DNA from 2 places in the Spirosoma flavum genome. Region 2 is predicted to be linked to the other one. Evidence: riboswitches for the same ligand, from Rfam matches in the RefSeq annotation. Region 2 holds a riboswitch; the other holds the start of a gene.
The links. A riboswitch is a leader RNA that binds a small molecule or an ion and turns the genes downstream of it on or off. The one in region 2 is predicted to bind cobalamin.
Positions count from the first base shown of each region.

Region 1: it holds a riboswitch for cobalamin, as region 2 does, so the genes downstream of both, ACFS25_RS29720 (TonB-dependent receptor plug domain-containing protein) here and metE (5-methyltetrahydropteroyltriglutamate--homocysteine S-methyltransferase) in region 2, are expected to answer to the same signal.

Region 1 is NZ_JBHUOM010000048.1:172,856-176,273, forward strand. It holds gene ACFS25_RS29720 (TonB-dependent receptor plug domain-containing protein) at 1-1,316, opposite strand, end outside; cobalamin riboswitch at 1,390-1,600, opposite strand; gene ACFS25_RS29725 (M16 family metallopeptidase) at 1,682-3,058, opposite strand; gene ACFS25_RS29730 (M16 family metallopeptidase) at 3,152-3,418, opposite strand, start outside.
Region 2 is NZ_JBHUOM010000019.1:440,924-444,341, forward strand. It holds gene metE (5-methyltetrahydropteroyltriglutamate--homocysteine S-methyltransferase) at 1-1,620, opposite strand, end outside; cobalamin riboswitch at 1,788-1,998, opposite strand; gene ACFS25_RS18870 (hypothetical protein) at 2,055-2,528, shown strand; gene ACFS25_RS18875 (hypothetical protein) at 2,660-2,824, shown strand; gene ACFS25_RS18880 (cation diffusion facilitator family transporter) at 2,827-3,418, shown strand, end outside.

The DNA of each region.
Region 1 (3,418 bases), on a different contig from region 2:
AGTGTTGGTACGCGATAGCTTCTACTGACAGCTCCTTTAGCCGTTAACGCAAACCGATTGTGTTGTGCTATTCGATACTCTGCCCCAAGCGAAGGAGTGAGCGGTGGATTGAAGCGGGTTACGAACGCTTGCCGCAAATTAGCCGTCACAAGCCAGCGAGCAGTTTGCAGACGGAGTAAGGCATATAAGTCACCGCGGTCTTCTTCAATCAATTGACCACCATAGCCATCAGTTCGGGTTCGATAATGTGACCACTCGCCCACAACACGCAAATTTAATGAAACACTGGTTTTGGCGGGTATTAAGGTAAACTCCCGTTCGACCCGGCTAATAAATCGGTCCGTTTGGGTGTGACTCGGCGAAGCAAAATCACCTTTTCCGTAGTCGAGAACATCATGAATCCAACCAAGCTTGAGGGTTAAATGATTCGTTTCATAAGTTGCCAGCAAGCGAGCCGATTGCGTTCGAGTACGTTCGCGGGCGACGGTATCCTGGGGCGCTACAACTAAATCGTTATCCGACAGCCACGTATTAACGGATAATTGCCGACCACTTTTATGCAAGAAATACAAATCCTGAACAATACCACGCTGTGCCGTTGTGGACCGTTCCAAAAAATAATTTCGGCGTTCGGTGTATGGATAAGCGTTATTGAACTGATTTCGGTAGGCAAAGGTCTTGCCGGACACTTTCCAGGACAGACTAATTGGGGTGCTATACCGGATACCTACCTGCGTCTGGTTATTCTGGAAACTAGCCATTTGCTGCCCAACCGTTACCTGAATACCCGGCTGCCAAACAGGACTACTACCTAGCAGAACACTTCCACCCACAGCATCAGACCCCACGACACTAGCCGAAGAACCATATTGTACTGATAGCCTGTCAAATCCAGCCACGGGTAATGTCGAGAAATCTGTCTGGCCCAGGTTAGGCTGGTTGATATTTATGCCATTCCAGAGAACTGCAGTATGATTGGCCGACGTTCCTCGAAAGGCAACCGTCGCCAACTGGCCGGGACCGTAATTCTTAAACGCCAGTGGTGTATTAAATGCCAGTAGATCGGTTAACGAGCCAAATCGAAACTGAAGCAACGTCGCCGAATCGATACGCTGTAATTTCTGACCCGCTAAAAAGCGTTCGGGCGCAATAGCTCGCACAGTTACTACCGACAACGACACAACAGATTCCGACCGCAACGATAAACCGGTAGCCTGGCGAGCAGCCAATGAATCGGTTTGCGCGAAACTGCTATGCCCAGCCAGTAAGCTGACAAATAGCTCAATAACCCACCAACGAAGGGTTTTCTGTCTCAATATTAATGTAAAAAAGAGTGCCCGAACTCTCGGACTGTAAGCACGCGATTGGGACGTTTCCTCCGAACGTCAGAACAACGGATGGTTTTTGGCAGGTCTCCTGGCTCGTCTCGTCGGTTCGGACCTTCCCACACTGATAATCAGCGCAGTGGTTACGTAGATTGAACCGATTTTAGTAGAAGACTTACAGTTGCGGGGACAGCATTGGTTTTACACCAACTTCCCTTTTAAGCCTTGAAAGCCGCCATGAAGCGGCATCAGGCACCAAAAACTCAAGAGCAAAGGTAAAGCAAAATTTAAATACTACATACACGAAGGCCACCGAGATCGCGTTAAAAATCTCGGTGGCCTTCGTGTCGAATCAACTAAAAACCATCTGCCTTTATTTCTTTCTCGGTAACGGTCCCATATTTTTTTACCTTATCTCGAATAGCATCTGCCTTGCCAATGAGCACGAATTGAAGATTATTTTTCGGAAAATACTGGTCTATAATCTGGCGAGTTTTGGCTACAGTCAGGCCATCTACATTCTTTTGGAAATTATTAATAAACGACTCGTCAAAGCCCAAACTGAACATATCTGTCAGCAAATTGGATAACTCACTGGCCGATTCATACTTCGGCGGAAAATCAGCTTTAACATAGTTTTTAGCTGATGTCAGCGCTTTTTCATCAATACCTGTCCGGTGCAAACTGTCGAGTACTTGCAAGGCCATATCTATTGCCTGCGTGGTTGTGCTCACTTTCGTAAAGGTCGAAATAACAAATGTGCCGCTTTTACGATAGGTCCCAAAGCGGCTATTTGCGCCGTACGTCAAACCCGAATTTACGCGTAGGGCATCATTCAGCCACGACGTAAACCGCCCTCCCAAAATCGTATTGACAACGGTAACGGGAATAAAGTCGGGACTACTCTGCTTAATTCCCTTGCCACCAATCAGAAATGTTGTCTCACGGGCATCATCCTTATTAATCAGTAACACCCGGTTTTTGTCAAAAGACAAGGTAGGTTCCGTCAAGGCGGGCGATGTGGCAGATGCCGTTTTCCAGTTACTAAACAAATCGGTGATGCGCTTTTTCATAGCCGCCATATTGAAATCGCCTACAACGGCAATGGCGGCCCGATCAGTCGTATAATTTTTCTGGTAGAACTGGCGGGAATCGGTTGCCGAAATTGCCGAAACAGACGTTGGTGTACCCGTAAGCGGATTTGCATACGGGTGGCCTTCAAACACAAACCGATTGAAATAAGAGGCAACCACACCACGCGGCACTTCTTTCTGCTGCGTTAGTTGGAGCAATTGCCGCTGTTTGTACTTATCAAATTCGGCCTGATCGAAGGTTGGTTTGGTGATAACATCCTGAATAATGTCGAACAATAAATCCTGATCTTTCACGGCAAACGATGCGCTTAGTTTAGCAACTTCTTTCCCCGCATACGTGTCCACGCTGGCACCGACGTACTCAATCTTTTCTTCCAACTGAGTTTTCGTATATTTCGAACTCCCGAACAACAGGGCTTCAGCCGTCATATTGGACAGACCGTATCGGGTACCATCCTGCACGGCGCCCGCGTCGAACACAGCCGAAATATTGATAAGGGGCACCTCATGTTGTTCCATCAAATAAACCGTCAGGCCATTTTTGAGGGTAAACTTCTGATAAGGCGGCACCTTAAATGTTTGCGCCAACGACGCCCCCGCTACAATCAGGGCAGTGAGTAAAGTAACTATATATTTCATTGAGTGATTTCCAATAGGTTTGTATATCTGATTGTACTTTACTTTACCATGCCTAAACACCACTGCGGCAGGTATTCAGGCATCTCAATTAATTTAATTGTTTTTGGACGGATTAGTCTTGGGCTCTGGCAAGAGATAACCGACGGTGCGATTGCGGCTTGTTAAATACGTTTTTGCTACGCGTTGTACGTCTTCTTTTGTTACTTTTTCATACAGCGATGGAGCTTCGTAGAGTTTTTTATAATCACCAAAATACAATTCGTAGGTGCCCAGAGAATTGGCCTTCCCGTTGATCGTTTCCATTGTCCGATAGAACTCCATCAATTTCTGATTCTTCAGCTTTTGCAGTTCAACGTCTGT
Region 2 (3,418 bases):
CGGAGGTTTTACACAACGTGAGCCATAACTCTGCACCCAGCCATTTTCACTGAAAGCAAACCCGTCGAGTAATTCACCGAAATATTCCACCATATCGTTTCGTTCAAACTCGCCATGAACTAATACATCCAGCCCAACTTCCTCCTGCCAGCGAATGGCTTGTTCGGTTTCCAACCGAATGAACGCTTCGTACTGGTCAAGTGTTTGCTCGCCTTTTTTAAATTTAGCCCGATTAGACCGCACAGCATCCGTCTGCGGAAACGAGCCAATCGTTGTGGTGGGAAACAAAGGTAATTGCAATCGCTCATGCTGCAACGATTGACGTTGGACAAATGACCCCTGACGTTGGGCATCCTGCTCAGTCAATCGACTCAGACGTTCCTTCACAGTTGGTCGGTTAATAAGCGTCGATTGTTGACGAGCGATCAATGCAGCCTGATTAGCGGCTAACACTTCAGCCACACGAGGGTTGTCTGGTTGGTGAATCAGCGCTACCAATGCGGCTACTTCGTCCAGCTTTTGACGGGCAAATACCAGCCATTGTTTAATTTCAGGCGTTAGATTCTGTTCATTGGTTTCGGAGTTCAGATCACAGGGAACGTGCATCAATGAGCAGGATGGAGCAATAAGAATGCGCTCCTGCCCTATTGCTTGTATCGCCCGCCGAATCGTAGCCCGTGACTTTTCCAGGTCATTAATCCATATATTCCGTCCATCAACTACGCCCAGCGATAGGTGCGTTTTCTGATTAACAAAATCAGTTTGCAGGATATCGTCTAACTGACTGGGACAACGTACCAGATCGAGATGAAGCGCATCGACCGGTAACTGAATAGCCAGATTCAGGTTGGCTCCATAACACTCAAAGTACGAAGCCAGTAGTAATTTAAGCGTTGGAAACTGGTGGCGAAGTCGCGTGTAAGTCGTGGCAAAAGCTTCCCGTTGTTGGTCGGTCAGATCCAGCGACAGGCATGGTTCATCGAGTTGAATCCATTCGGCTCCCTGCGCTTGCAGGCGGGTTAGCACTTGTTCATAAATCGGCAGTAAGCGGTCGAGCAAATCCAGGCGGTCGAAGCCAGTTTCCTTCTCCTTACCCAGCAATAAATACGATACCGGCCCCAATAATACGGGTTTCGGGATCGTATTGAGTGTTTGCTTCGCTTCGTCAAATTCGGTGAAAACTTTTTCGGAGAGAAGCGTAAACGATTGATCTGCCGAAAATTCAGGAACGATGTAGTGATAATTCGTGTCAAACCATTTGGTCATCTCCATCGCGGTCAGGTCCAGTCCATCCTGCTGGTAACCCCGCGCCATGGCGAAATACAGCGTCAAGTGGTCTGGATGGTCCACGTTTGGTTGACCGAGCAATGGCAAAAACCGTTTCGGAATCGCGCCAACGGTCAGGGACATGTCCAGCACCTGATCGTAGAGCGAAAAGTCGTTGCAGGGAACAAGCGAAATGCCAGCCTGCTGCTGCGTCAGCCAGTTGTCCTGCCGGATACGCCGACCAACTTCCTGAAGTTGCTGACGGGTAATTTTGTTGGCCCAGAACTGTTCAGAGGCCCGTTTGAGTTCGCGGTGGCTACCGATTCGTGGATAGCCGAGATTGTGTGCGATCATGTTGATTAATTAATAAAAATGATTGATCGCGTTCGATGCCGAACTCCATACGCCCACCCTATTATCAGGAGTTTAACCAACACGACACACCACTCCCGGCCTCGGAGAGAAGCAGAAAATTAAAGAAGAGGAGGTCAATCTTGATGAAACCCAATCGCGTGTGGGCGTAATCAGCAAAGCTAAAGGTAAGTCTCCTGGCTTGTGACGGTATTTGCCGTCCTTCTCATCCCATCGGTAAACCGATTATGGAACAATGGACATCGAGGGCAAACCCTTTTTAAATGGTCACTTACAGTAGCAACGTCTGCTCGTGATTTTCACACGATTCCTTTTTCATTTCCTGAACCTCTCAGGAAAACCAGTAGCTTGTTTGACGGAAAACAAAGAACGTTGGGACAAACTAACTGGGTTAAACCGGTAAAAACAAGGAATAAATGAATAAAAGCCCAGATGGGCTTCCGTTTACATTTTTGACTACCTGTTGCATTCTCTACCCCGACGATCTTCACCGAGGATGCCAAGCGATTATCGTTTCGGGGGTAAATTTATGCTCGACACGCAATGACCAAACTGAATCGTCGATTGGCCTTAACGTAGACATTAATTACAGAACTCAGTTAGGAAACGCAACAACGCTGGCCGTGAATCAGTTGTTTTTCTATACGCAACTAAACCAACTGACAGTGCTTACAAACCAATCGGACGGCTACAATTTCCGAACGGCTAATGGTCACCTATTTACGCGAGGTTTTGAAACGAATAATCGGTTAGTATATCACGACTTCCATACGTTTCTGGGCTATTCGTTCATTGATACCAAGCGGCAATACGACAACCTAACGGTCGTGATTCCCTTATGGCTAAACATCGGCTTTACTTTACAACTCTCTACAAAACCGATAAATTGAAAACTGATTTTGACGCATTTTATCCGGGATTGCAACAACGCACGAATGGCACCACGACACCTGCTTACTGGACAATGAGCTACATGATTGAACGAAAATAGAGTTTTGGCCGGTGGCTGGCGGGGAACCGTATGAAAGGCTGTATTTTCATTAACTTCGAGAATTTTCTTGATGTCCGGCAGTCTCGTTTCGAGCCATTAGTAAGGGGGACTAGTGCCCAGCCCACATTCGTTACAGACATTTATGCCCCCACCGATGGCCGAATCATCAACGGAGGAATTAAACTGACATTATAAGAATGGCGCACGACCATCACGAACATAGTGAAGAACATGGGCATCACCACGGGCCTACCGTCCTGACATCTGTCAATCGGGCATTAATTATAGGGGCAATCCTGAATGCAGCTTACGTTGCCGTAGAGTTTGGCATGGGATTTTATTATAACTCCCTGGCTCTCATTGCCGATGCTGGCCACAACCTCAGCGACGTAGCCGGTTTGCTACTTTCGCTACTGGCATTCCGGCTGGCCCGGGTTCGCCAAACGCCAAGTTTTACGTATGGTTATCGGAAAAGTACTGTGCTGGCATCACTCACCAATGCCGTCATTTTGTTAGTGACGATTGGGGCTATTTTATGGGAAAGTATCCAGCGATTTCGACATCCCGAACCCGTTGCAGGTCTCCCGGTAGCGTGGGTTGCTGGCTTAGGTATACTAATCAATGCGGCATCGGCCCTGCTGTTTTTCCGGGATAAAGACCACGATCTTAATATCAAAGGGGCCTACCTGCACCTTGCCGCCGATGCGCTGGTATCGCTCGGCGTGGTGATAGCCGGTATCGTTATTAGTTATACCGGCTGGGTCTGGCTCGATCCAGTTATCGGGTTGG